One region of the Micromonospora sp. 067-2 genome, then DNA from elsewhere that is predicted to be linked to it. Evidence: riboswitches for the same ligand, from Rfam matches in the RefSeq annotation. Region 1 holds a riboswitch; each other region holds the start of a gene.
What was found. A riboswitch is a leader RNA that binds a small molecule or an ion and turns the genes downstream of it on or off. The one in region 1 is predicted to bind cyclic di-AMP.
Positions count from the first base shown of each region.

Region 1 (9,410 bases):
TGCGCGAACGCCGGGACAACAGCCCGTGTCCGTCCGGGCGTTGCCAGCCCTGCCGGCGTACGGGACGATCGGGCGACCATCGACGGCAGGAGACGGTGTGCTCAGGAGCGACACCTTCAGCTACACCGTTCAGGCCCGCTGCTCGACCGCCGACGCGGCGGCACTGCTCAGTGACCTGACCCGGCAGGGTGAGCTGCATCCGCTGATCGTCCGGGTGCGCCGGTTGCCGCCCCGGCCAGGCGCCCAGGCCAGCTACGCGATCAGCGACCGGCTGGCGACGGGGCCGGTGCGCTTCCGCACCACCTACAAGGCGGACGTGTTGATCAGCGAAAATGACGAGATCGTCATGGTGGCCCGCCAGTGGCCGGCCACCACCGTACGCAACCACACCCGGCTGCGTGCCGAGCCGGACGGCCTGGTCCGGATCGATGTCGAGATCACCCTCACCGCACCGGCACCGCTGTTCCGGTACGCGTTCCGCCAGGCCCGCGCGGCCCACCTGGCCCTGGCCACCCGCCTCGGCGCGGCCCTGGACCGCCCCGACGCCCTCCCACCTCCCGCCTGAGCCCGCACTACATCCTGGTCGCAGCGCGAACACGGCCGGTCCGGCCGGCGGCGGGTCGCGTGGCCGATCGTCGCCCCCACGGCTTGTACGTGGAGAGCACCGTCGCGATGATCATCAGGATGGTCGACACCGCCGGCGCGATCACCAGGTCGGCGCGGTCGCGGGCGGACAGTGCGGTGCTGAGCGCTCCGGCGTGCCGCAGCTTCGGGGTGAGCAGGAACAGCACCAGCCCGACCATCACGGTGGTGATCACGAGCTTGGTCAGCACCCACCGGTGGCGCAGCAGACCCCACGGGGTGAGCAGCGCGCTGGCCACGCCAACCAGCCAGGCCAACACGCTCAGGGGCGCGAACAGCACGGTTCCGACCAGCGCGGCGACCGGGTAGACGACGGCCGGGTCGGCACCACGCAGCGCCGCGACACCGAGGGTCAGCAGCACCAGGTCGGTGCCGAGCCAGCCGAGCGAGGTGACCAGGTGCAGAGTGAGCAGGGCCTTGCGGGCGGTGGGCGGTATTCGGCGCATGACGTGATGCTGCCCGCCGGGCTCGGCCGGGTCGTCCGACCGCCGGCGACATCCGCGCTACGCCCGTCGACGTAGCGGGGCCGGTGCCCCCGCGTCGAGGGAGACACCGGCCGGGGCGGGTCAGTACACCGACAGGTGCACGTGGTTGGTGTGGGCGCTGGACGGGTCGCCACCCGCCCCGCTGTACGACTTCCACCCGCTGCTGGGCAGCCAGATCTGCCGGTACCAGATCACGTACAGCACCGCGAGCCGGTCGGCGTTGCGGATGAAGTACGCGGCGAGGTTGTTCCCGTACGTCTTGTCGCCGCCGGTGGCGTTTCCGCCGAAGCCGGTCTTCTGCGCGGCGAAGTCGCAGGCCCGGCCCTTCGGGTGTTCGCCGGAGCCGCCGGAACGGTGGCAGGAGACGTACCGGGTGAAGCCGGCGGCCTTGGCCTGGTTGAGCGCGTGCAGGGTGCGCGGGGTGACGCAGCCGGTGGCCGGGGTGGGGTCGTCGATGCTGCACGACTCCGATGGCCAGGAGCCGTCGGAGTTCCGGGGCGCGGCCTGGGCGTTGGCCGCGGAGGTGCCCCGGTCGGAGTCGCCGCTGTCGGCGGTGGTCGGGGGCTGGGTGGTGGTGGCCACGGTGAGGGCCCGCTCGGCCTGGTCCTTGCGCTTGGCCATCACCGCGACCTGCTTGCGCTGTTCGCGGATCTCGCCGTCGAGGGCCAGTCGGGTGCGGTTGGCCTGGTCCTTGGCGGCGAGCAGGTCGCGCAGCACCTGGTCCTCGTTGGCGGCGACCGCGTCCAGCACGGCGGCCCGGTCCATGAAGCCCTCGGGGGTGTTGCTGTTGAGCAGCGCTGACAACGCGCCGAGTCGGCCGGTGCGGTAGGCCACCCCGGCGATCTCGCCGACCCTGCCGCTGCGTCGCGTGAGCTCGGTCTCGGTGGTCTTCAGGTTGATGCTGAGCTGCTGCTGCCGCAGTACGGAGCTGTCCAGAGCCCGCTTCGCGTCCAGGTAACCCTTGCTGGCGGCTTCCAACTGGGCCCGCAGCGCCGGGGTGCCGCCCTCCTCGTCGCCGTCGGGTGCCGCGGCGGCCCGCAGGCCGGTCGGGGGAGCGGCCGAGGCGACGCCGGCCGGCAGTGCGACGCCGAGAGCGAACATCGCGACGATCAGGGCCGCCAATCGGGCGGCAGGTGGTCGTGCTGGTGCCACTGCGCATGTCCTTCCGTCAGCCGCCGACCGGGTTAGCTGACGGGTTCGGGACGGAAGATCCCTACCGCTGACGCGGATGCACCCCAGGAACGTGGTTCCCCGGTTCGCCCACTGTGGCGATTAGGCGGCGGCCGCCACCGGCGCCGTTTGGGCGCCGCCGGGTGGGGCCGGGACCGAGCCTACCGGGGCGGATGGGACCTGTGCAGCCAATGTGACGGACGGTGCGTGCGTCATCACCACTATTTCCGACAAAACCGAGGAAATCTTCAGAAAAGTCCTACCACGCGGTCGAACCGCAGGCGCCGGAGGCCGCTCCGGGCTCGATCTGCAACGTCGCGTGCTCGATCTGGAAATCCTCGTGCAGGGCGGCACGCGCGGCGGTGAGCACCACGCCGACGTCCGCGCCGGGCGCCATGGTCAGGTGTGCGGAGGCCACCTCCATGCCGGAGGTGAGTGTCCAGACGTGCAGGTCGTGCACCTCGACCACGCCGGGCACCGCGGCCAGCCGGTCGTGCACGACGGTCACCTGCAGGTGTTCCGGGGCGGCCTGCACCAGGATGCGGACCGCGGCCCGCCCGAGCCGCCAGGTGCGCGGCAGGATGAACACGCCGATGGCGACCGCGACCAGCGGATCGGCCCACCACCAGTCGGTGACACCGATGAGCAGCGCCGCGCCGATCACGCCGAGCGAGCCGAGCAGGTCGCCGAGCACCTCCAGGTAGGCGCCCTGGAGGTTGATGCTCTCCCGGGCGCCCGCCCGGAGCAGGGCGAAGGCGGCGAGGTTGGCGAGCAGGCCGAGCGTGGCCACCGCGAGCATCGGGCCGGCCAGCACCTCGTGCGGGTCGCCGAACCGGCCGATCGCCTCGATCACGACGTAGACCGCCACGCCGGAGAGCAGGACGGCGTTGGCGAGCGCGGCGAGCACCTCGAGCCGGTAGAGCCCGAACGTGCGTTGCGGATCGCCGGTGGCCCGTCGGGTGGCGGTGATCGCGGCGAGCGCCATGCCGATGCCGAGCACGTCGGTGAACATGTGCCCGGCGTCGGAGAGCAGGGCCAGCGAGCCGGTGTGGAAGGCGGCCACCGCCTCGACCACCATCAGGGCGGCGAGCAGCCCGAACGCGGTCCAGAGCCGGCCCCGGTGCTGGTGCGCGGCGTTGGCAACCGACCCATGGTGGTGGTCATGACCTGCGCCCACGAAACAACCCTCCGCCGTACGCCGGGACCTGGTCAAACATATGCTCACATCGCTATGTATGCAACTGTAGGGCCGGCGGCCGTCTCGCGGGGCGGACCGCGCAGGTCAGCCGATCGGGTCGATGGTGGTGAGGCGCTGGGTGGCCCGCGAGAGCGCGACGTAGAGGGTGCGCACCCCGGCCCCCGGATCCGCCCGGATCTCGCTCGGGGCGACCAGCACCACCCCGTCGTACTCCATGCCCTTGGCCTCCAGGCTGGTCACCACCTGCAGTCGCGGCGCGGCGAGCGCACCGAGCCAGCCGGCGACCTCGTCGCGGCGGGGGACCGGCGTGATCACCCCGACCGTGCCCTCGACCTCGGCCAGCAGGCCGGCGGCCGCCGCCACGGTGCTGGCCGCCAACCCGGCGGGAGGCACCACCAGCTCGATCGGATCGACCCCGGTGGAGCGGACCGCGCTCGGTAGCGGCAGATCCGGGTAGAGCCGGCGGATCTCCGCCGCCGCCACCGCGAAGATCTCCGAGGAGTTGCGGTAGTTGGTGGTCAGCGTGAAGTCGTGCCGCTTGCGCCGGCCCAGCGCCTGGTCCCGGGCCTGGTCCAGCTCATCCGGGTCACCGGTCCACGCCGTCTGCGCCGGATCGCCCACCACGGTCCAGGAGGCCAACCGGCCGCGTCGGCCGACCATGCGCCACTGCATGGGCGAGACGTCCTGCGCCTCGTCCACCACCACGTGCGCGTACTCCCGGTAGTCCGCCGGACGCTCCCGCGCCGACGCCCGGGCGGCCCGCTGCCGGTCGGCGAAGGTGCTCAGTTCGCGGACCCCGCCAGAGAGCTGGTACGGGTCACGCCGCGCGCGGGCCGGTTGGGCCGGCTTGCCGAGCAGCGCGTCCAGTTCGTCCAACAGCGCCACGTCGGCGATGGTCGGCCCGGCGTCGTCCAGGCTGCGGTAGGCCTCGGTGAGCAGCCGGATCTCGGCGGTGGAGAGGATCCCGCCGGCGTAACGGCGCAGCCGGTCCGGCCGGGCCAGCCAGCCGAGCACGTGCCGGGGATGCAGCCGTGGCCACCACGCCTTGAGGAACTCCCGGAACTCCGCCCGTTCGGCGATCTCTGCCTCGAACGCCGGCTGTTCCGGCAGGCGTCCGATGCTCAGCCGCCGGGCCTGCGCCCACAGCGCGGCGAAAACCCCGTCGAAACCAGCCCGGCGCACCTCGTTGCGCCGGGCGCCCCGGTGCAGCGCGCGGTCCCGGATCCGGTCCAGTTCGGTCCGGTCCAGTCGCAGCAGCCCGCCGCGGTAGAGCAGCCGCAACTCGCCCGGCCCGCCGGGCACCGCGTCCCGGACCGCCCGCTCCAGCACCCGGCGCATCCGCAGCGAGCCCTTCACCGACGCCACCTCCGGCGGGTCGGTGCGGGTTGCGGTCATGCCCGGAAAGAGCGTGCCCAGCGAGTGCAGGGTCGCGGTGTCCTCGCCGAGCGAGGGCAGCACCGAGGCGATGTACTCGACGAAGACCGAGGACGGGCCGACCACCAGGATGCCGCCGCCGGCGTAACGGCTGCGTTCGGAGTAGAGCAGGTAGGCGGCCCGGTGCAGGGCCACCGCGGTCTTTCCGGTGCCTGGGCCGCCGGCGACGATCGTGACCCCGGAGCCGGGCGAACGGATCGCCTCGTCCTGCTCCCGCTGGATGGTCGCCACGATGTCGCGCATGCCGCGGCCGGTCGCCCGGGACAGGGTGGCCAGCAGGGCGCCGTCGCCCACCACCGTCATTCCCTCCGGTGCCGCGGTCGGGTCCAGCAGGTCGTCCTCGATGCGGGTGACCCGCTCGTTGCGGGACTGGATGGTGCGGCGGCGCACCACGCCCAGCGGCTGGGTCGGGGTGGCCTGGTAGAAGGCCGCGGCAGCCGGTGCCCGCCAGTCGACGACCAACGTCGTGGCGTCGTCGTCGCGGATGCCGAGCCGCCCGACGTGCAGTACCTGCCGGTCGCGTTGGTCCAGCCGGCCGAAGACCAGCCCCTCGTGCTCGGCATCGAGGGTGTGCCGCCGCCGCGCGGCGTGGAAGACCATCGCGTCGCGCTCGACCAGCGCGCCGAACGTGCCCACCCGGGCCATCCGGTAGCCGTCGCGCTCGGCGCTGACCGCCGACCGCCGCAACTCGGCCAGTCGGGCGTACACCCGGTCGAGGTGCCGCTGCTCGACGGCGATCTCCTGCTCCAGGGCGGTCTGGTCGGTCAACGCACGCTCCTTCTGTGTCGCCGGCAAGCGGCGCGAACCGCGCGGGCCAACCGCAGAAGGGTACGGCCCCCGGCCGGGCTGCCCGCGCCCGAGGTGCGGGAACGTGGTCAGGCACCCGCCGCGACGGCGCTCGGCGCGGGCGCGCGGGGTGTCGGCTCGGCGAGCACCCGGTGCAGCACGCCGGTCAGCGCGGCGTTCACCTCGTCCGGGCGTTCCATCATCAGCATGTGCCCGGCACCCGGGCAGACCGTCAACTCGGTGGCCGGCAGGGCGGCGGCGATCGACTCGGCGCATGGCGGCGGGGTCAGCCGGTCCCGGTCGCCGACCAGGGCGGCGGCCGGCAGGTGGGCCAGTGCGGCGAGGGTGTCCAGCCGATGCTGGGCGCCGAACGAGGCGCGGAACCCACCGATCGAGCGCAGCGAGGCGCGGGCCACCGCCGAGGTCACCAGCCGGATGTCGGCCGGCTCGCAGCGGTCGCCGAAGAGCATCCACCGGATGCTCGGCTGCAGGGCGTGCAGCAGCGCCCGGGGTGGCCGCCACGAGCCGCACCGGGCCAGCACCCCGGCACCGGTCGTCTCGGCCAACCGGATCAGCCGGGTGATGCGCGGCGAGAGCCCGTAGGCGGTGTGCGTGTGCCCCTCGGCGGTGGTCGAGACGAAGACCAGGCCGGCGGTGCGGGCCGCGAAGTGCGCGGGGTGGCGGTGCGCGTACTCCATGATCGTCATGCCGCCCATCGAGTGCCCGACCAGGACGACCCGCCCGACCGGCGCCACCGCGTCGATCACCGCGGCCAGGTCGTCGCCGAGCTGGGTCAGGGTGGCCGTCGGCAGTGCCATGCAGCTGGACCGCCCGTGCCCCCGCGCGTCGTAGGTGACCACCCGCACCGCGCCGCCGGTCGGCTCCGTGAGCGCGTCGACCTGCCGGTGCCAGGCGCGGCCATCCAGCGTCCAGCCGTGCAGCAGGAGAACGGTGACCTGGGCATCCGTCGGCCCGGTCGCCTCGACGTGCAGCCGCACGCCATCGGGCAGACCGACCTCGAACCGGTCCGGCATCGCCACCTCCCCAGGGCCGCTCCGCACCACGAGCACCGGGATACCCGGCGGTAACACCGGCTACCCGCCATGACACCACGCCAATCGCGCCGGTGGGAACATTCCCGACCCCGCCCGTGGCAACCCGGCGTGAGGTCGTCGGAGGTGACGCCCGGCCCTCGGGGCGTGGCGTGGAGTGCTTCCGGGCCGCGCCCTGGACGCGAAACCGCCCGCCGGGAACTCCCGGCGGGCGGTTTCGGGTGACGCGGTGGGGGAGGGCTCAGCCCTCGAAGACACCGGCGGCGACCAGGCGCTTCTCGGTCGCCTCCCAGCCGTCACCCGGGTGGGTCACGGCCAGGTTGTTGATCTCCGCCCGGATCTTGGTGGCGTGGCCGGCGGCGGCCAGCACACGGATCTCCTCGACGAAGGCCTCGGAGTCGGTGCGCAGGTGCGCGGTCTTGCCGTTGGTCAGGTTCCGCACGTAGGCGTGCTTGCCGTTGTTGAGCGGGATGAGGTACTTGAACTCGCCCAGCACGCTGAGGGCGCCACCCTGGCCAGCCTGGCCGGCCCGGACGGACGCGCGCGCGGTCTTAGAGGTGTTGCTCGCCACGGAGGTACTCCTTGCAAGACGTACGGGAGGACTGGACGTCCGGGGGCTGTGTGCGGGCGACACCAGGTCGGCCCGCGAAGGTGTAACGCGGCAGAAGCCGCCGATGGAACTGTACATGACCACGACATCAGGCTGGTCGTCGCGGTGTCCTGAGAGGCAACGGAGACCACCCGTCCGGCTATTCCAACCGGCGTTTTTTCCGATTCTCTGGCGCACCATCCGTCACAGGAGTAATCATGTGTTGCAGCAGCCACTCGGGTGGACGAGGTCGTAGGGGAAGACGCACCTCGCTCTCCGGGAGGTCACCGTGCCAACGCGTGGCGTCGTATACGTCCACTCGACCCCACTCGCCGTGTGCTCGCACGTCGAGTGGGCGATCGCGCGCGTCCTAGCCGCGCCGGTCAACCTGCAGTGGACGGCTCAGCCCGTCGACCCCGGCGCACGCCGGGCCGAGTGCGGGTGGACCGGTCGTCCGGGGACGGGCGCCGAGCTGGCTGCTGCCCTTCGGCAGTGGCCCATGATCCGTTTCGAGGTGACCGAGGAACCGAGTCCCGGCGCCGACGGCGAGCGCTTCATGTTCGTGCCCGCGCGCGGCCTGTTCCGGGCCACCGTGGGCGCGGCCGGCGACATCCAGCTCGGCGAGGACCGGCTGCGGGCCCTGATGGCCGCCGCCCGGGCCCCGGAGGCGCTGGCGCACGCCCTCGACAAGGCGCTCGGCACCGCCTGGGACGACGACCTCGAGCACTACCGGTACGCCGGCGACGGTGCGCCGGTGACGTTGCTCACCCGGGTCGGCTGAGCGACCGCCCGGCCGGCTGCCCGCACGCTGTCGGGACGGCGGTGCGGATCGGCTGGCCGGAAAGGTCAAGTTGCCCCGATAAGGGCAAACTGGTGGGATGGGCGGCGTGCCGATTCGCCTGCGTCGCGCCAGCGTCGCCGTCGCCGCCCTGACCGCCCTGCTCGTGTCCGGCTGCTCGGGTGCCCCGGGCCGCCCCGCCGCGACACCCGGCCCAGCCGGCGCGTCCGCCGGCCCGAGCGCCTCCGCCGCGACACCGACCGCCGACCCGGCCGACCCGGCCGCGCGGGCCGCCGCGCTGGTCGCCACGCTGTCCGACGAGGATCTGGTCGGCCAGGTGCTGATGCCGTACGCCTACGGCGACTCGGCGTCGAAGGTCTCGGCCGGCTCGGCGGCCGGCAACCAGGCGCTGGCCGGGGTCGACACACCGGCCCAGATGATCGCCAGGTACCGGCTGGGCGGGCTGATCCTGGTGGGGTTCAGCGCCGACGACCCGACCAAGGGCAACCAGGAGACCACCAACGTCGACAACCCGAAGCAGGTGCACGAGTTGACCGGCGGGCTGCGGGCCGCCGCCGGCCGGCTCGCCGCCGGCCCGGCGCCCTTTCTGATCGGCACCGACCAGGAGTACGGCGTCGTGACCCGGATCACCGACGGGGTCACCGTGCTGCCCAGCGCCCTCGCGGCCGGTGCGGCCGGCAATCCGGCGCTGACCGAGGCCGCCTGGCGGGCCGCCGGCACCGAGCTGGCCGCGATGGGGATCAACGTCGACTTCGCCCCGGTGGCCGACGTGCTGGCCACCCGCAGCACCGTGATCGGCTCCCGGTCGTTCGGCTCGGACCCGAAGCAGGCCGCCGCGCAGGTCGGCGGCGCGGTCCGCGGCCTGCAGGCTGTCGGCGTCGCCGCCACCCTGAAGCACTTCCCGGGTCACGGCCACAGTGCCGACGACTCGCACCAGGACCTGCCGGTGCTCACCCAGTCCGCCGCGGCGTTGCGGAGCGGCGCGTGGCCGCCCTTCACGGCGGGGATCGACGCCGGGGCGATGGCGGTCATGTCCGGCCACCTGGACGCGCGGGCCATCGACCCGGGCACCCCGGCGACCTTCTCGCACAAGCTGCTCACCGACGTGCTCCGTGGTCAACTCGGCTTCCAGGGCGTGGTGATCACCGACGGCATGAACATGCCGCCGGCGAAGCGCTGGGCACCCGGTGAGGCCGCCGTCCGGGCGTTGAACGCCGGCAACGACCTGATCCTGATGACCCCGAACGTCGGCCAG
Region 1 is NZ_JAJPWB010000004.1:417,329-426,738, reverse strand. Features, by position in the region: gene ACLJN9_RS11760 (SRPBCC family protein) at 98-565, shown strand; gene ACLJN9_RS11755 (hypothetical protein) at 573-1,088, opposite strand; gene ACLJN9_RS11750 (coiled-coil domain-containing protein) at 1,209-2,228, opposite strand; cyclic di-AMP (ydaO/yuaA leader) riboswitch at 2,285-2,416, opposite strand; gene ACLJN9_RS11745 (cation diffusion facilitator family transporter) at 2,557-3,474, opposite strand; gene ACLJN9_RS11740 (HelD family protein) at 3,580-5,697, opposite strand; gene ACLJN9_RS11735 (alpha/beta fold hydrolase) at 5,805-6,749, opposite strand; gene ACLJN9_RS11730 (hypothetical protein) at 7,009-7,338, opposite strand; gene ACLJN9_RS11725 (DUF3145 domain-containing protein) at 7,646-8,137, shown strand; gene ACLJN9_RS11720 (glycoside hydrolase family 3 protein) at 8,235-9,410, shown strand, end outside.

Region 2 (9,410 bases), on a different contig from region 1:
CCGCCGCGACACAGTGGCCCGGGCAGGGCCTGCCGGACAACCCCCGCGCCTGGCTGCTCACCGTCGCCACCCGCCGGCTCACCGACGAGTGGCGCAGTGAGAGCGCCCGTCGGAACCGCGAGCTGGCCGTCGCGCTGCGCGAGCCGGCGTACGCCGGGATGGCACCGGCAGCCGACGCGCAGCCGGCGGTGGCGGACACCGACGACACGCTCACGCTGCTCTTCCTCTGCTGCCACCCCGCGCTGGTTCCCTCGGCGCAGGTGGCGCTCACCCTGCGCGCGGTCGGCGGTCTCAGCACCGCCCAGATCGCCCGGGCGCACCTGGTGCCGGAGGCGACGATGAGCCAGCGGATCCGCCGGGCCAAACAGCGGATCGAGGTCGCCGGAGCCCGGTTCACCATGCCCGCACCGGGCGAACGGAACGAGCGGCTGCGAACGGTGCTCCGGGTGCTCTACCTGATCTTCAACGAGGGCTACACCGCGTCCAGCGGGCCGGACCTGCACCGGGCCGAGCTGACCGGCGAGGCGATCCGGTTGGCCCGCGTCCTGCACGGGCTGCTGCCCGACGAGGGCGAGGTGGCCGGGCTGCTGGCGCTCATGCTGCTGACCGACGCGCACCGCGCGGTCCGGGTCGGCGCGGACGGTGAGTTGGTGCCGCTGGCCGAGCAGGACCGCACCCGGTGGGACAGGACGGCCATCGCGGAGGGGATCGCGCTGATCACCGAGGCGTTGACCTGGTCGCCGCCCGGCCCGTACCAACTGCAGGCGGCGATCGCCGCGGTGCACGCCGAGGCGCCGACGGCGGCGGCGACGGACTGGCCGCAGATCGTCGCGCTCTACCGGCTTCTCGCCCGGATCGCGCCGAACCCGATGGTCACCCTCAACCAGGCGGTGGCCGTCGCCATGGTGGACGGGCCGGAAGCCGGGCTCACCCTGCTCACACCCCTGGACGCCGACGAGCGCACCGCCGGGCACCACCGGCTCGCCGCGGTCCGGGCCCACCTGCTCGAGCTGGCCGGGGAGCCCGACGCGGCGCGGGACGCCTATCTGGCGGCGGCACGCGGCACGACCAGCCTGCCCGAGCAGCGGTACCTGGAACTGCGAGCCGCCCGACTGGCGGGGCAACGGTGAGACCAGCCCGGCGCCGCGCGGGGATTCTCAGGGTCGGCGGACGGGGCGGGACAGACAGCACGCCGGGCCGGTGAACGATCACCGGCCCGGCGCGTGGAGCGCGTCGTACGTCAGCTCTTGAAGACGTCCTTGATCTTCTCGCCCGCCTGCTTGAGGCTGGCCTTCGCCTGGTCGCCGCGGCCCTCGGCCTCGAGCTGCTCGTCGTCGGTGGCGCGACCGACGCCTTCCTTGACCTTACCGGCCGCGTCCTCGCCGGCGTTGCTGATCTTGTCGTCGATACCCATTTGCGAACCTCCGTCTGCAAGCGTCGCTACATCACCAGCAGTACCCCGGCCATCCTCAGTCCAATCATCCCGATCTGATGACCCGTTCCGAGCTGTCGTCGGGGCCGCCGAATGGAACCGCCGCAGGCGCAGACTGTTGGCCACCACGAAGACCGACGAGAAGGCCATCGTGGCGCCGGCGATCATCGGGTTGAGCAGCCCGGCGGCGGCCAGCGGCAGGGCCGCCACGTTGTAGCCGAACGCCCAGAACAGGTTGCCCCGGATGATGCCGAGCGTGCGTCGGGCCAGCCTGATGGCGTCCACCGCGGCGTTCAGGTCGCCGCGGACCAGCGTGAGGTCGGACGCCTCGATCGCCACGTCGGTGCCGGTGCCCATGGCGAGACCAAGGTCGGCCTGGGCCAGCGCCGGCGCGTCGTTGACGCCGTCGCCGACCATCGCCACGGACCTACCCTCGGCCTGGAGGCGCCTGATCACGTCGACCTTGCCGGCCGGCAGCACCTCGGCGATCACCTCGTCGACACCCACCTCGGCGGCGACCGCCCGCGCCACGGTGGCGTTGTCCCCGGTCAGCAGGACCGGGGTCAGCCCCAGAGCGCGCAGCCGGGCCACCGCGGCACGACTGGTCGGCCGGACCACGTCGGCGACCGTGAGCACGCCCCGGGCCCGTCCGCCCCAGCCGGCGACGATCGCCGTGCGGCCGGCGGCCTCCGCGTCGGTGACGGCCCACTCGACCTCCGGCGGTACGTCGAGCCCGCGCTCCCGCAGCAGCCGGGACCGGCCGACCAGCACGACCCGCCCGTCGACCGTCGCGGTCACGCCCAGTCCATCGAGGTTGGCGAAGCCGGTCACCGGGGGCAGCGGCCCGGCCTCGGCGGCACGCGCGGCGACCGCACGGGCGATCGGATGCTCGGAGGCGGCCTCCACCGCACCGGCGAGCCGGAGCAGCTCGACGCTGTCCTCGCCGCTCGCCGGCACCACGTCCACCAGGGTCATCCGGCCGGTCGTCACGGTGCCGGTCTTGTCCAGCACGACGGTGTCCACCCGCCGGGTCGACTCCAGCACCTCCGGCCCCTTGATCAGCACGCCGAGCTGGGCGCCGCGCCCGGTGCCGACCAGGAGAGCGGTCGGCGTGGCCAGCCCGAGCGCGCACGGGCACGCGATGATCAGCACCGCGACCGCGGCGGTGAAGGCGGCCGTCGGGCCGGCCCCGGTGCCGAGCCACCAGCCGAGGGTGCCCACCGCGAGGGTGATGACGATCGGCACGAAGACGCCGGAGATCCGGTCGGCCAGCCGCTGCACGGCGGCCTTGCCGCTCTGCGCCTGCTCGACGAGGTCGGCCATCCGGGCGAGCTGGGTGTCCGCGCCGACCCGGGTGGCGGTGACGACCAGCCGGCCACCGGCGTTGATCGTCGCACCCACCACGCCATCCCCCGGGCCGACCTCGACCGGCACCGACTCACCGGTGAGCATGCTGGCGTCGACGGCCGAGGTGCCCTCGTCGACCACCCCGTCGGTGGCGATCTTCTCGCCGGGGCGGACCACGAAGCGGTCCCCGACGGTGAGCCGGTCCACCGGCATCAGGGTCTCCACCCCGTCGCGCAGCACCGCAACCTCCCTGGCGCCGAGGTCGAGCAGGGAGCGCAGGGCGGCACCGGCGGTTCGCTTGGATCGGGCCTCGAAATATCGGCCGGCCAGGAGAAACACCGTCACCCCGGCGGCCGCCTCCAGGTAGATGGTGCCCGCGCCGTCGGTGCGGGTGATGTCGAAGCGGAACGGGTGCGTCATCCCGGGCATCCCGGCGTCGCCGAGGAAGAGCGCCCAGAGCGACCAGCCGAACGCGGCGAGCGTGCCGAGCGACACCAGCGTGTCCATGGTCGCCGCGCCATGCCGCAGGTTGGTCCAGGCCGCCCGGTGGAAGGGCAGCCCGCCCCACACCACCACCGGAGCGGCCAGGGTCAGCGACAGCCACTGCCAGTAGTCGAACTGCCAGGCCGGGACCATGGCCAGCACGACCACCGGCACGCTGAGTGCCCCCGACACCCACAGCCGGGTACGCGGGCCGCGCAGCACGTCCACCGGCTCCTCGGTGGTGGCTGGCGGGGACGGCAGCGCGGCCGTGTACCCGGTCTTGCGTACGGTCTCGACAAGCTCGTCCGGCGTGATGCCGTCGGCGTACCGGACGGTGGCCTTCTCGGTGGCGTAGTTGACGGTGGCGGCGACCCCGTCCAACCGGTTCAGTTTCTTCTCGATCCGGGCGGCGCAGGCGGCGCAGGTCATCCCGCCGATGGCGAGTTCGATCCGGTTCGGCGCCTCGGGCAGCGGTCTGTTGGTGGGGGTCATCGTCCGGTCCCGTCAGTTGTGCCCGTGCGCGCCGGCCACGACGGTGAACTCGGCGGTGTGCACCGCCGCGCCGTGCCGGAAGTCGAGGTAGAGCCGATAGCTGCCGGCCGAGGGCACCTCGGCGACGAAGGTCACGGCCGGGCCGGGAGGCGTCCGCCCGTCTCCGGCCGTTCCGTCCGGGTGCACGTGCAGGTACGCCAGGTCGCCCCGGCGCAGCGCCACCAGGTGCCCGTACGCACCCAGGTAGGGCTCCAGGTCGGTGACCGGCTGCCCGTCCCTGCTGATGGTCAGGGTGAGCGGTGCGGTGCGCCCGGGCTGCGGCGCGCCGGTCAGGGTGACGGTGTAACCGTCGACGGTCGTGCTGGTCGCCGGGGCGGGCAGTGGCCGTTCGGTCAGCACTCCGGGGACGGTCACGTCCACACCGAGGGTGAGCGGCTCACCCCCGGTCGGGGTGAAGTCGGCGAACGCCCGCCACTGCCCCGGACCGGTCAGCGGGGTGGCGACCCGCCAGGTGCCGTCCGACGCCAGCTCGGGGTGCACGTGGCGGAAGCCGGAGAGGTCCCGCCGGGCGACGACGAGGTGCATCCGCTTATCGTGCGCCACCTCGTATCCGGTCACCGGCCGTCCGTCGGGGCCGCCGATCCGGAAGGCGAACTCGCCGACCGGCGCGGCGACCGGTTCGAGGGTGTAGCCCTGGTCGGAGACGAGCAGGCCACCGGGCGACCGGTCGGCCGTCTCGTCGTGCTCCCCGTGGCCCGCGGGACCCTCCCCGTGGGCGGCCCCGCCGCCGTGTCGACTCTCGGCGACCGGGGCGGAGGGTCCGGTCACGTGGCCGATCCCGTACGCCGTGCCGAAGATCCCCGCGAGGCCGAGGGCGAACCCGCCGAGTCTGGTCACCGTGTTCATGTCGGCCTCCCGGTGATCAGGCGCCGGCGAGGTCGTAGCCGGCCTCGTCGACGGCGGCCCGGACGGTCTCCACGTCCAGCGGCCGGTCGCTGGCGACGGTGACCCGGCCGGTGGCCAGGTCGACCTGGACGTCGCTCACTCCCGCGATGGCGCCGACCTCGGCGCTGACCGCCGTGACGCAGTGCCCACAGGTCATGCCCCGCACCTGGTACGTCGTGGTGTTGACCATCGAACTGTTCTCCCTCCGTCGGCGCCGGGCCTGTGGCGTCAGGCCCCGCGCCCGTTACCGGTACCCGGTGGGGGTATCCGCCGGGACGACCGTACCATACCCCCTGGGGGTACGCTATCCTGGTCGTCATGACCGCACCCACCCCCATTCGCGGATACACCGCCAGCAAGGATCAGCTGCTCACGCGGCTCCGCCGCGTCGAGGGGCAGGTTCGGGGCATCGAGAAGATGGTCGACGACGACCGCTACTGCATCGACGTGCTCACCCAGATCTCCGCGATCCAGGCCGCGCTGGACAAGGTGGCGTTGGGCCTGCTCGACGGGCACGCCCGGCACTGCATGCACGAGGGGGCCGCCGAGGGCCGCGCCGACGAGATGGCCACCGAGATGATGGCGGCCGTCGGCAGGCTGATGAAGCGCGGCTGAACGCGCCAGCGCCGGTCGTCACGCCACCCCGGCACGCGGCCGCGCGGAGCGGTCGACCGCACGACACTCCGGCACGACCTGCGTCCACGGGTCCCGGTGGTTAGCATTCCCCACGATGACCCTCCGGAGTTTGCCGCACGGTCGAGCGTCGCCACGACACGGCGTCGCCTCCGACCGATCGAGCCGGGCACTCACCGTCCGTGGTCCCGCCGTCGCCCTCCAGCGCTCCGCCGTGCCTGTCGTCGCATTCCCACGGCGGCGGTGAACCGACCGGCCCGCCGGCACGTACCCCGCACCGGATCGTCGAGGAGTCTCCGCATTGGGTTCCGACCACAGCCATTCCGCTCCGTCCGCCCCACCCCGGGTGCGACGGATCCTCATCGCGACGGTGGTGCCGCTCTTCGTCGCCACCGTGCTCGCCGCGGTGGTGCTCTGGCCGCGTGACGGGTCACCCCAGACCACCGGTGGCACGGACGTGCCGCGGTACCACGGCACGGTGACCCGGGTGGTCACCGAGCCGTGCCCGCCGACGCCCAGCCCCGAAGGCACTCCGGATGTCGGGGCCGGACGGTGCGGCACCGTGGACGTCCGGATGACCGACGGGCCTGCCGCCGGCCGGCAGGTGCAGACGCCGGTGCCGGACGGCCCCGGGGCACCGCGGGTCGACGTCGGCGACAAGGTCGTCCTGGTCGAACTGACCGACCCCGCCGATCCCGCCAGCAGCACCTGGAACATCGCCGAGCACCAGCGCGGCACGCCACTGGTCTGGCTGGCGGTGGTCTTCGCCGCCGCGATCATCGCGTTCGGCCGGTGGCGGGGCCTCGCCGCGCTGGCCGGCCTGGCCGCCAGCTTCGCCATCCTGCTCGCCTTCGTGCTGCCGGGGATCGCCGCCGGGCAGTCACCGCTGCTCGTGGCGGTGGTCGGTGCCGCCCTGATCATGTTCGTGGTGCTCTACCTGACGCACGGTGTCACCGCGCAGACCTCGGTCGCGGTCCTCGGCACCCTGGGCAGCCTGGTGCTGACCGGCGTGCTCGCCACCATCGCCACCGCCGCCACCCACCTCACCGGCTTCGGCAGCGACGACGCCACCACCCTGTCGATGTTCCAGGCCAACGTGGACCTGCACGGTCTGCTGCTCGCCGGGATCATCATCGGCTCGCTCGGGGTGCTCGACGACGTGACCGTCACCCAGGCGGCCACCGTCACCGAGCTGGCGAACGCCAACCCCGGGCTGACCCGCTTGCAGCTCTACCGGGCGGCCACCCGCGTCGGCCGGGCGCACATCGCCTCCACCGTCAACACCATCGTGCTGGCGTACGCGGGCGCCTCGCTACCGCTGCTGCTCCTGCTCACCGCCGACACGCGGCCCATCGGCCAGATCCTGACCAGCGAGTTCCTCGCGCAGGAGATCGTCCGCAGTGCGGTCGCCACGCTCGGCCTGATCGCCGCCGTACCGCTGACCACCGGACTCGCCGCGCTGGTGACCGCCGCCGGGCGGCCGGATACCGCTCCGAGGGCCGACCCGCCCGATGGACGACCCAGGCCGGATCGCGCGGAAGCGCTGGCCGCCCTCAGCTCCCCCCGCACCGGTCGAACCGACGAGACCGGACCGGACCCGACGCGGACCGGACCCCCATCCAGCGCCACCGACCGGTGGCCCGAGCCGGACAGGAGCACGGATACGGCATGGTGACACTCCTCAGTGTGACGAGGTGGGGCACCCGCCCTGAGAACCGCGTCACTGGTCACTCAACGCCATGGCGAAATGACGCTTTTAGTCGGCATCTGGACGTAGCTCAGCCGGTCGACTCTCGGGTAACCTCGCTGCCGGTCACCGCTGAAGGCGCGACGCAGCGTCTGCGGTGCCGCCGCCCAATCGCCAGCCGGCGAGCCGGGGACCCAGGCACGTGGGGTGAATCCGCGTCAGCGGTAGGGGCCACTTCCGCCCCGAACCCGTCAGCTAACCCGGTCGGCGGTCGACGGAAGGGAATATTGTGACGGCACCCCTACGCCGCTGGTTGACACCCGTGGTGGCCGTGATCGCCGCACTGACCGTGCTCGCCGGCCCTCTCCCCGCGCACGCCGCCCCGGCGACCCCCACGCCATCCGGGCACGAGGAGGACGGCGAACCGACGCTGCTCAACGACGTCATCGAGAAGGCCAACCGCGACTACTCCTCCGCCAAGTCCAAGCTGGACAGCTCCAAGAAGCGGCAGCTCGAGCGGGCGCAGGAGGTCGACCGGGCCAAGGCAGACCTGGACAAGCTGGCTCCCCAGGTCGGGCAGATCGCCGCCCAGTCGTACCGGACCGGCCGGATCGGTGCGATCGCGATGTTGCTGGAGAGCGACGCCCCCGACACGTTCGTCCAACGGGCCGCGGCGCTCGACGAGATGAACATGGTCAATGAGAAGAAGCTCGCCGAGGTCAACGCGGTGAAGACCCTCGCCGAGCAGGCCAAGCTGGCCCTCGACGCGGAGGTCCGCGAGCAGCAGAAGCAGACCGCCTTGATGGCGAAGGAGAAGCGTGACGCCGACAAGGCGCTCGCGCTGGTCGGCGGCAAGGGCTTCACCGGCGGGTTGGTGTCGGCGACCTCGCCGGTCGCCCGGGTCGGCCCGGGCCGCAGCGCCGACGGTGACTGGAAGTCCGAGTCGTGCAGCGAGAAGGACCCCACCACCTCCGGCTGCGTCACGCCGCGCACCCTGCACGCGTACAAGGAGGTCAAGCGGGCCGGCTTCAACCGGTTCGTCGGCTGCTTCCGCTCCGGCGGCCCCTGGGAGCACCCGAAGGGCCGCGCCTGCGACTGGTCGCTGCAGAAGAGCGGCTTCGCCCCGTGGCACAACGAGGACACCCGGACGTACGGCAACAACGTGGCCGCGTTCCTCATCCGTAACGCCGATCGGCTCGGCATCTACTACGTGATCTGGAACCGGCAGATCTGGTTCCCGGCCACCGGCTGGAAGTCGTACAGCGGGCCGTCGAACCACACCGACCACGTACACATGTCGCTGCTCTGAACCGCAGATCTCCCCGTCGAGGGCCGTCCCGCGTCGCGGGGCGGCCCTCGACGCGTCTCAGGCGGCGGCCGACCCGTCGGGTCCGGTCGGTACGTCCAGCGTCGCGGCACCCGCCGGCACGGCGGTCACCGGGCGGACCACCCCGGCGGCCAGACGGTACGACAGCCCCACCACCGCGCACCGGCCCTGCGCCACCTCGGCAGCCAGCACGGGCGACCGGGCGAGCAGCGTCTCGACGGTCTGCGCGATGTGAATGTCGACGATGCCGTCGATGTCGTCCACCCCCTCGGCCTCGGCACGGCGCAGGCTGGGCAGCACGGCGTCGACCACGGCGCGCAGGTGCCCCGGGGGCGAGGTGCCGGTGATGGCCGCCTCCCGGGCCGCCTGGACCGCGCCGCACGAGTCGTGGCCGAGCACCACCACCAGCGGGGTGCCGAGCACTGTCACCGCGTACTCCACACTTCCCAGCACCTCGGGGCCCGCGGTGTGCCCGGCCGTACGGACCACGAAGAGGTCGCCCAGCCCTCGGTCGAAGATGATCTCGGCGGCCAACCGGGAGTCGGAGCAGCCGACGATCACCGCGAACGGGTGCTGTCCGTCGGCCACCGCCGTCCGGTGCCCGGCGTCCTGGTTGGGGTGGTGCGGGGAGCCGCTGACGAAGCGTTGGTTGCCGGCGGCCAGCTCGGCGTACGCCCGGGCCGGCTCGGTGAGCGTCGGCGCCCCGTCGGTCCGCTGCGCGTCCGGCTGCCCGCCGGACGTCCCGGGACGACTCATCCCACACCTCGTTTTCTGCGTCAGGCCTGCTCAACCGGCTCCTAGGCCGAGCCGGGGGCGGGCGGTGGCTCGGCTCCACGCTCACACGCACCACAAGTTGCGTCAAGATATGCGTGAGTTAGATTTCATACGTCGGCCCCTCCGCGCGTCCTCCGGCGACGCGCGGCGGCAGGGCGGGCAACCGGGAAGGCGGCCCCAGGATGGCGAGCACGGCAGGCGACACCGGCGGCGGCCGGAACTGGACGTTCCTCACCAACCACGGGCACGTCCTGCTGTCCATCGCCCGTAACCCCACCGCCCGGCTGCGG
Region 2 is NZ_JAJPWB010000002.1:575,843-585,252, forward strand. Features, by position in the region: gene ACLJN9_RS06335 (RNA polymerase sigma factor) at 1-1,130, shown strand, start outside; gene ACLJN9_RS06340 (heavy metal translocating P-type ATPase) at 1,241-3,754, opposite strand; gene ACLJN9_RS06345 (hypothetical protein) at 3,767-4,660, opposite strand; gene ACLJN9_RS06350 (heavy-metal-associated domain-containing protein) at 4,677-4,889, opposite strand; gene ACLJN9_RS06355 (metal-sensitive transcriptional regulator) at 5,018-5,314, shown strand; gene ACLJN9_RS06360 (YibE/F family protein) at 5,634-7,007, shown strand; cyclic di-AMP (ydaO/yuaA leader) riboswitch at 7,174-7,305, shown strand; gene ACLJN9_RS06365 (coiled-coil domain-containing protein) at 7,309-8,328, shown strand; gene ACLJN9_RS06370 (carbonic anhydrase) at 8,386-9,102, opposite strand; gene ACLJN9_RS06375 (helix-turn-helix transcriptional regulator) at 9,303-9,410, shown strand, end outside.
Region 2: it holds a riboswitch for cyclic di-AMP, as region 1 does, so the genes downstream of both, ACLJN9_RS06365 (coiled-coil domain-containing protein) here and ACLJN9_RS11750 (coiled-coil domain-containing protein) in region 1, are expected to answer to the same signal.

Region 3 (9,410 bases), on a different contig from region 1:
GGTGGCGAACGTGCGGCCCAGCACCCGGTCGATCTCGATCGGGGGCAGCCCGCCGGCCGGCCTGATGGAGCGGACGTTGCGCCCCGTGACCGGGTCACCGGCCCGTACGTCCTCGACCACGAAGAGCGAACGGCGGAACCGCAGTCCCTCCCGTTCGGCGGGGGTCGGGCCGATCGCGGTGCCGCCCAGCGCCGCGTACGCCCGCCCCGACTCCTCGACGAGAGCCGTCAGCTCCGTCGGGTTCAGGGAGAAGTCGGAGTCCACACCACCGTCGGCCCGGTCCAGCGTCACGTGCTTCTCGAGAAAGCAGGCACCCAGGGCCACCGAGGCGACCGCCACGCCGATGCCGGGCGTGTGGTCGGAGAGCCCGACGGGCACGTCGAACGCGCCGGCCAGCACCGGCAACCGGCGCAAATTGCTGTCGGCCGGCGGCGCCGGGTAGGACGCGGTGCAGGCCAGCAGCACGATGCCCGCCGCGCCACCGTCCCGGGCGGTCCGCACGGCGGCGTCGATCTCGGCGACCGTCGCCATTCCGGTGGAGATCACCATCGGCTTGCCGGTGCTCGCCACCAGCCGGATCAGCGGCAGGTCCACCAGCTCGGATGAAGCGATCTTGTACGCCGGCGCGTCCAGCGACTCGAGCAGCTCCACGGCGGTCGCGTCGAACGGCGACGAGAAGACGGTCAGGCCGCGTGCGCGGGCCCGCTCGAAGATCGCGGCGTGCCACTCGTACGGGGTGTGGGCCCGCTCGTAGAGGCGGTACAGGTTCTCCCCGCCCCACAGCTCGTGCCCGCTGGAGATGCGGAACGCAGGGGTGTCGACGTCGATGGTGATCGTGTCCGGCCGGTACGTCTGGAGTTTGAGGGCGTGTGCCCCGCTCTCGGCCACCGCGTCGACGATGGCCAGCGCCCGGTCCAGGTCGCCGTTGTGGTTACCGGACATCTCCGCGACCACGAAGGGCCGCTCGCCGGCACCTACCGCGTGCGGTCCGATCTTGATTGTCGCCGTCATTCCGACCTCTGCTCAATCTACGCCCGCACCGAGGTGCGGTGGTGCTGTCGTCGTCCGCCCTGCGGGCGGAGGACCTGGAAAACCAGGGTGCCGGAAGCCGACCCGGCTCCCGGCGTGGCGTGCGGTGGATGTCACGGCAGGCGGCGCCCGGCCAGCGCGTCGATCCGGTCCGCCTCCGCGTCTGCGGCGGCGCGTCCGTCGCCCGTCGCGGTCGTCTGGTCGGCCGGTCGCGCCGGGTCATCGCCGGTGCGGGCTGGCCCGGCACCGTTGTCCGCGCCCCCCGCCGGGCCAGTGCGCCGCAGCCGGCCAGCGACCCGATGCGCCTGGCGCAGCGCCGAGTACGCCAGGTAGTCACCGCGACCGACCAGGCGGTGCTTGAGCCCGGCCACGCCCGGCGGGACCGCGTAGCCACCGGCGGGCAGGTAGCGGCGGTGCTGCTCGGCCACCCGGTGGAAGAAGGCCCGGCGCAGGTGCGGGTGCAGCCGATCGTCGTTGCCGACCACCACCAACAGGTGGCTGATCATCAGCTCGAACAGTTCGGCCTGCAACTGCTGGTCCGGATGCCGCCGCTGAACCCAGTCCATCAGCCGCTCGTACTGGGCGAACGCGTCGAAGTGCCGGCCGCTGCGGGTGGAGGTGATCGCACCCTGCCGACCCTGCCGGTACAGGTAGCAGACCTGATCGAGGACGGAGATCTTCTCCGCGCCGATCAGCAGCGGGTGGCTGAACGGGATGTCCTCGTACCAGCCGGGAAAGAACCGCAGCTCCAGCTCGTCCAGGAAGGCGCGGCGGATCACCTTGTTCCACGCCGTGTGCTGGACGCGCAGCAGCTGCGGCTGGTCGGCCAGGCGGGCCACGCCCGGCATCCCGCGCAGCAGGTGACTGCTGCCGTCGACCTCGCGCCGGCCGTCCTCGTGCACCCGCAGGTGGTCCAGCATCAGCACGTCGGGCTGGTGCTGCCGCAGCCGGTCCAGCACCGCCGCGATGGTCCCCGGCGGCAGCCAGTCGTCGCTGTCGACGAACCAGACGTACCGACCGGTGGCGACGTCGAGGCCGGCGTTGCGGGCCAGGCCCAGGCCCACGTTCTTGCTCAGGTGGACGACGCTGACCCCGTCGCGGCCACCGGCGTACGACCGCAGCATCGCCCCGCAGCCGTCCGGGGAGGCGTCATCGACGGCGATCAGCTCGACCGAGCCCGCCTCGCCCGCCGGTACGTCGGCCCGAATCGACTCCAGGCACTGGTACAGGTATGCCTCGACGCCGTACACGGGCACGACGATGCTCAGCAGCGGTGCGGGCGTCGGCTCATTGACCACGCCGCCACCTTCGACGATCCGGGTGACCGGCCCCGGAACCTGACGTGGCCGACGAAGGTGGAGTCCCTGAACTTGCGCGGAGCGGGAGGTTAACGCCAGCCCACCGACCGGCACCGACGCTGGGCGCTCGCGCCGGCCTGCGCACGTCCGGCAGCTTTGGGACACGTCCGGTTGAGCCTGGAGTGACCCGGTAGTGTGCCCCGGTGCGGCCCCGCCAGGCCGTCGTGGGCGTCGCCGTCGCGTCGTCCGGCGCCGTGCCGAGGAGAAGACACACGTGCTGGTGATCCTTCGCAGCGCCGGGACCCCGGCGTGACGAGCGCCGTCGCCGAACCGGCGGCCCGGCCCGCGTCCACCGCCGCCCGGTTACCGTCGCTGACGGGGTTGCGCTGGATCGCCGCGTTGCTGGTCTTCGGCTTCCACGCCGCCACCATGCGGATCATCAACGAGCCCGACTACAAGACGTGGATCGACACGCTGTTCACCCTCGGCCTGTCCGGGGTGCAGTTCTTCTTCATTCTCAGTGGCTTCGTACTGGTCTGGTCGGCCCGCCCCGGGGACTCCCGGCGGACCTTCTGGCGGCGTCGGGTCGCCAAGATCTATCCGAACCACCTGGTGCTGTGGGCGGCGGCGCTGCTGGTCGCCTGGTGGTTCGCCGACCCGGTGCTGCCCGCCGCCGCGCTGGAGAACCTGCTGCTGCTGCAGGCCTGGGATCCCCGGCCCGGTTGGTTCTACAGCATCAACACGGTGAGCTGGTCGCTGTCCTGCGAGATCTTCTTCTACCTCTGCCTGCCGTTGGCGCTGCCATTGCTGCGCCGGGCCCGGCCGGCGGTGCTCTGGACGCTGGTCGTCGCGATGCCGCTGCTGATCCTCGCGCTCTGGCCGGCCCAGCACCTGGTGCCCGAGGTGAGCCGCTGGTGGTTCACCCAGGTCTTCCCGCCGGTGCGGTCACTGGAGTTCTGGTTGGGCGCGGTGGCGGCCGAGCTGATGCGCCGCGGCCTCTGGCGGGGACCGGGGCTGACCGGAGCCAGCGTGATCTTCGTGGCCACCTGGTTCGCCGCCACCCAGTGGATCCGCGCCGAGCTGTGGACCACCCTGCTCGCGGTGGCGTACCTGCTGGTGATCACCGCCGCCGCGGACGCCGACGTGCGCGGGCTGCGCTCGCCGTGGCGGTCCCGTCCGCTGGTGTGGCTCGGCGAGGTCTCGTTCGCCTTCTACCTGGTGCACGTCCTGGTGATGACGACCGTTCTGCGCTCCGGCGGGAACTGGGGGACCGGCTTCGGCGGCTGGCGCGGCCCGGCGGCCGTGCTCGGATTCCTGCTGGTGAACCTGCTCCTCGCCGGGTTGCTGCACCGTTTCGTCGAGACGCCGCTGATGCGCCGGCTCGCGCCGCGTCGCCCGGCACGCCCGGCGGCCGTTCCCCGACAGCGGACCGGCGACGCCGAGGTGACTCGCGACGCGGGGGCAGACGAGACGGGCGCACCTGGCGACCGCCCGGCCTACGTCGACTCGCGCTGACACCGTCCACCCTGGTCGGCGCGGCGCGGGCCGACACGCCCGTCGTCGATGCGCCCACTCGACCACGGCGGTAGCGTGGAAACGTGCTTCCGGTCGCGCTCACCTGTCCGCTGTGGTGGGTGGCGCGCTGGGCGACACGTGTGCTGACCAGCCTCGCCGTCGTGGCCGCCCTGGCGCTCGGCGCGGGCACGTCGCCCGCCGGGCTGCCAACGCCGGCCGCAATCACCAGCGGGTCGTCCGCCGTCACCGCCGGGTCGTCGACGTTCACCGCCGGGCCGTCGACGTTCACCGCCGGGCCGACCACGTCGACGTGCCGTGCCGTGCCGGTCGACGGCCTCGTGCACCCGGCGGCCGACGAAGGCGCCGCCGGGCAGGCCGGCCCGACGCGGTCGACCGATGGGCAGGCGACACCCCCCGGCGCCCAGGCCGTCCGCGCTGGCACCGAACCGGCGCACGCCGTCGACTCCGACCGGCTGCCCCGCAGCGACGGCCCGGTCAGCCGGGCGTCCCGGGCCCCACCCGGGCGCTGAGCCACCGGGACGAACGTCCCGCCCGCCGCGCCTGTCGACCTCTTCGTTCCGCGCTCGCCGACCCGTGACCCCGCTGTGGTCGCCGGTGGCCCGTTGGCGGATCCCATCGCATCGCTTCCTCCCGAGGTGCACACCATGGAGACCGTCGTCTTCTACCAGTTCCTGACCGAGGTGCCGCGGGCCGCCGCCATCTGGTCCGCCCTGTTCCTGCTCGCGCTGACCATGCTCGTCGTGCTGGTCGCCCGCCCCGAGCACGAACGGCCGGCCATCGACGCCGCCCCGGCGCCCACCGCCCGGGAGGCGGCCGCCGCCGAGGCCGCCGACCTGCGCCGGTACGCCGAGGAGGTGGCCGTCGCGGCCGCCGGGGCGGCGCAGACCGCCCGGCGGCGGCGTGCCGACTGGCTGACCGCTCAGGAGCAGGTGGAGAGCACGTGGGCCGGGTACGACGAGGCGGACGCCGCCGCGCGTCGCTTCGCCGGCGCGGGTGCGCTACCGACTCCGCGTACGCCCAACACCCCGGCGGAGTACGCCGCCCGGGAGCGTTACCTGCATCGTGCGGCGATGGCGGCGCACTGGCGCGGAGACCTGTCCATGCGGCAGCTCGGTGAGGTGTTCGGGCACCGGCACGGCTGGGATCCCCGCCTGCATCCGGTGGAGCAGGAGGTGCTGCTCAGCCGGGCCGTCCGGGACGCGAGGCTGGCCGACCACCGAGCCGCCGCCGGGCGGGAGCGGTCGGCGTGGCGGGACGCGGAACTGGCCGCGTGCTCGGCCCGGACGCTCGCCGAGGAGGCGTACGCGGCGGCGGCCCGGCTGCGGCCGGATCCGGTGCCGGCTCGTGGAACGAGAACCGCGACGCTCCGTCCGACGGTCAGCACGTGGTGGCGGCCGGCCCGGATTGGCTGAGTCTCGAATTAGTATGTGAGCCCGGTCACGCCTGCTCGAAATCGGTCGCGCAGCGCGAATGACGGGATTGTTCCCGCGAATTCGGCACCGTTGCCGACGGCCTGTCCGGTTCCCGCCCGCAGGCGCCGTCGTAACCGGTTGTCCCATCGAGTCACGTCAGTGGCAGTACGCGCAGAAATCGCTGCACCAGCTCGGGTTTACGCAGGTGAACCTTGCTTGGCAGGGTGCGAGTCGACCAGTAGTGTCGTCCCGTCTGGCGCGGTTACCGTTCGCAAGAGGCGACGCCGCGCCGACCCGCTCAATCGTGATGAACGAACCGGGGACCCATCAGCAAGTCCGGGGTGAATCCGCGAGCCACGGCCCGCGGTAGGGCGATCTTCCCGCCCGAATCCGTCAGCTAACCCGGTAGGCGGTGTCGGAAGGAGCTCCCTCCTCGTGCAGCAACTCTCCACCCCTCGGTTGTTCCCCCGCCTCCACGGCGCCGCGGTGCCCCCGCTCATCTGTCCGGTGACGGTGAGCTGACCCCCCCGGGTCACCGCCCCTCCGCCCGGCCGCGCCGGGCGTTCCCCTGAGCGGTTCATCAGCCGCGGACCACTGTCCGCGCGTTGGCGCCTGCCCGGATACCGGTCCGGCCCCGGTGTGCCGCTCTCCCCCTGATCCGTGGAGGACCCCGTGAAGCACACCCTCAAGCGTCAGCTCCGCCGCCTCAGCACCGAGCGTCCGTACCAGATCGTCGCTGCCGCCGTCGCGGCCCTCGCCGTCGCGACGACCACCGGCACCCTGCTTGCCGGCACCGATGACGCCACGGCGAGCCAGCACACCACGACCACGGCCGCCGAGATGCGCAGCGGCACCGTTGCCTCCCGTGGCGAGGCGCGTGTCGCAACCCCCTCGGGCAGCGCCGCGGCGACCACCGTGGCGCCCGCGCCGGCCACCAGCGCCGCGTCGCCCGCCGCCAAGGCCAGCAGCAACCCGGATCTGACCCGTAAGCCGCAGCCGCCGAAGCCGCCCGCCACCAAGGTGCTCGACTACGACTACGAGGCGCAGAACACCTTCTACAACTGCGGTCCGGCGGCCACCCGCAACGCCCTCAGCGCCACCGGCATCGATCGCACCCAGGATGAGCTGGCCGTTGAGCTGGGCACCACCGAGATGGGCACCAACTCGGCCCTGGACACGACGCGGGCGCTGAACGACGAGGTCAAGGGCTCTCCGTACCGGACACGGATGTTCGACGGCGCGCCCAGCTCCGCCCAGATGGACCAGCTCCAGGCCGACGTGGTCCGGGCGATCACCGACGGTCGCGGCGTGGTCGCCAACGTCGTCGGGGACGCCACCGACACCGACGGTGGCTGGCACTCCTACGGAGGCGGTCACTACATCGCGGTGGTGGGTTACAAGGACAGCGGCCGGACCGTGCGGATCGCCGACTCGGCGAACGCGGCCGACCCGGCGTACTGGGTCACCACGATCGACCTGGCGAACTGGATCGCCAGTCGGGGTTACTCCGCCTGACCCGGGCGCAGACGCCGCGGGCGCCGTCCCCCCACGAGGGGCCGGCGCCCGCGGCGTTCCCGGAGATGCGATCGGTGGCTGACGACGCCGTACGGGGCCTGGTGGCGGGACTTCGTCGCCGGTGACGACGCTCGTACCGCCCGGCGAACCGTGGGAGACTGCGGCCGTGGTGGACGATCCAGGTGGTCGAGCAGGTCGCGGACCGGTTCTGTTGCTGCTGCACGGAATGGGGGCGACCGGGAAAGTCTGGCTGCCCTGGGTTCCCCTGTTGGAGCGGAACTGGCCTGGGCGGTGGCTGGCACCTGACCTCGCGGGTCACGGCTGGTCGGCACCGCTGCCGTCGTACTCCTTCCACGGCCTTGCGGAGCGGATCGGCCACGGCCTGGCCGCGGACGACCGCGTCGTCGTGCTCGGGCACTCCCTGGGCGGGGTGGTCGGCCTGGCGCTGGCAGCCCGCGCCGCCGGCACGCCGGTGGACGCGGTGGTCGGGTTGGGTATCAAGGCGGTCTGGTCACCCGACGAGTTGACCCGCGCCGCCGACCTCGCGGCCCGCCCGGTCAGCTGGTTCGCCAGCCGCGCCGAGGCGGCTCGCCGCTACCTACGGGTCTCGGGGCTCACCGGCCTGATCCCGCCGGATGACCCCGTGGTGGACGCCGGGCTGCGCCAGGTCGACGGCCGGTGGCGGCTGGCCATGGACCCGACCGCGTTCGCCGTCGGCGAGCCCGACCTCGCCGGGCTGCTGGCGGCGACGGACGCGCCGGTGGTGCTGGCCCGGGGCGAGCACGACCCGATGGTCACTGACGCGCAGCTCACAGAGTTCGGCGTACCGGTCGCCACGCTGCCCGGGCTCGGGCACAACGCGCACGTGGAGGACCCGGCGGCGGTGTCGGCGCTGCTGGACGCGTACCGGTGAGCCGTTACACCGGGGTGGAGGTGGCCAGCGGCCTCGCCGGCACCAGCTCCCGGCGGGCGGCGGTCAGGAAGGCCTCGGCGTACGACTCGGCCGGGAAGTCACCCAGGTAGCGGCGGCGGGTGGCCCAGCGCGTCTCGGCCAGCGGGTCGGTGTCCAGCAGGGCGGTCAGCACCTCGTCCAGATTGGACGGATTGCGGTGCAGCACGTAGGCCGAGCCGGCCAGCGGGAAGCGCTCCACGAACTGGTCGCCCTCGTCGCGCATGTCGGTGACCGCGTACGGCTTGCCGGAGTAGAGGTAGTCGGAGATCACCCCGGACACGTCGGAGACCAGCGCGTCGGAGCGGTTGACGCACTCGGCGAGGGTCAGCTCCCGGGCCGCCGCGCCCAGCACGTGCTGCCGCCCGGTACGGGCCCGGTCGGCGGCCAGCAGGTCGGTCAGCCGGCCCAGCTGCCGGGCCGAGGCCGGGTTCTGCGCGGTGTACGGGTGGGCCCGCAGGATCACCGTGGCGCCCCGCTCCAGCAGACGCCGCAGCAGATCCTCCGCCACCGGCAGCGAACAGTAGTCGGCGTCGGCGTGGTGCCCGGTCCAGGTCGGGGTGTAGAGGACGGTCGGGTGCGCCAGTCCGCGCACCGGCTCGTGGCGTACCTCGATCGACTCGACCTGCGGGCGGCCCACCACCACGAACTTCTCCGCCGGGATCCGAACCCCGGCTCGGGCGTACCGGTCGATCGCGGCCGGACCAGCCACGAAGATCCGGTCGAAGATCCCCGACACGGGGTTGGCGCTCGGGGCCTTGTCGCTGTCACCGTGGTGCAGCTGCACGTGGGTGAGCTGGGTGAACCGGACGCAGTGGCTGTTCTTCGCACCGTGGTTGACGTAGAACGCCACCCGCAGGCTCGGGACCAGCGCCTCGTCCAACGTCCGCGGGGTGGGGCAGTAGACCACCGGTGCGTCGGTGGCCGCGGCGATCGACGCCAGGAACTCCGGTTCGCGCAGCACGACCAGGAACGGTCGGCCGATCCGCTCCAGGTACGGCAGCCACATGGTGACCTGGTACTCGGAGCCGGGCGGCGCGGAGAAGTAGAGCAGGAACTCCGGCTGGTGCCGGCGCAGCGCGCGGCCGACCGCCCCACCACCGGCGGTCGGCCGGAACCGCCGCCGGGCCAGGTCCAGGGCGACCGCCCCGGCTCCGGCGGCCACGAGCACGCTGGCGACCAGCGCCACGGCTACCGGCAGGGCCAGGGCGGCGGCCAGGCCGACCACGGCGAGCAGCCCGAGCAGGACGGCGCCGAGGTGGTCGGCCAGCACCGGGGCCCAGCTGCGCACCGGCAGGTTGGCGGCGCGGATCTCCAGGTTGCCGGCGGTCCGCAGCGGCCCCACCAGCAGGACCAGCCCCAGCAGGACCAGCGCCGTGGCGACCAGCGCCGGGTCGAGCCCGTCGTCCAGCCGCCGGGAGTAGCCGACCAGGACCGCGGCGGAGATCAGCGCCGTCTCGGCGACGAGGTCCGCGCCGGGCCGGATTCGCTGTTCAGCGGCCGCCGCGACCAGCGCGGCGACGGCGAGAGCCAGCCCCCATCCGGTGGCGCCGGTCAGCGCCACCACGACGAAGGCCAGCACGGCCAGGCCGGTGCTCAGGCATCGCGCCGCCAGTTTGCGGACGAGGTCACCCCGCATGTCGCTCCGTTCGCCGCGGTCGGCGTCAGCTC
Region 3 is NZ_JAJPWB010000006.1:41,604-51,013, reverse strand. Features, by position in the region: gene pseI (pseudaminic acid synthase) at 1-1,011, opposite strand, end outside; gene ACLJN9_RS15515 (glycosyltransferase family 2 protein) at 1,143-2,327, opposite strand; gene ACLJN9_RS15510 (acyltransferase family protein) at 2,637-3,842, shown strand; gene ACLJN9_RS15505 (hypothetical protein) at 3,926-4,372, shown strand; gene ACLJN9_RS15500 (hypothetical protein) at 4,508-5,275, shown strand; cyclic di-AMP (ydaO/yuaA leader) riboswitch at 5,561-5,702, shown strand; gene ACLJN9_RS15495 (C39 family peptidase) at 5,936-6,790, shown strand; gene ACLJN9_RS15490 (alpha/beta fold hydrolase) at 6,957-7,703, shown strand; gene ACLJN9_RS15485 (CDP-glycerol glycerophosphotransferase family protein) at 7,708-9,378, opposite strand; gene ACLJN9_RS15480 (D-ribitol-5-phosphate cytidylyltransferase) at 9,404-9,410, opposite strand, start outside.
Region 3: it holds a riboswitch for cyclic di-AMP, as region 1 does, so the genes downstream of both, ACLJN9_RS15495 (C39 family peptidase) here and ACLJN9_RS11750 (coiled-coil domain-containing protein) in region 1, are expected to answer to the same signal.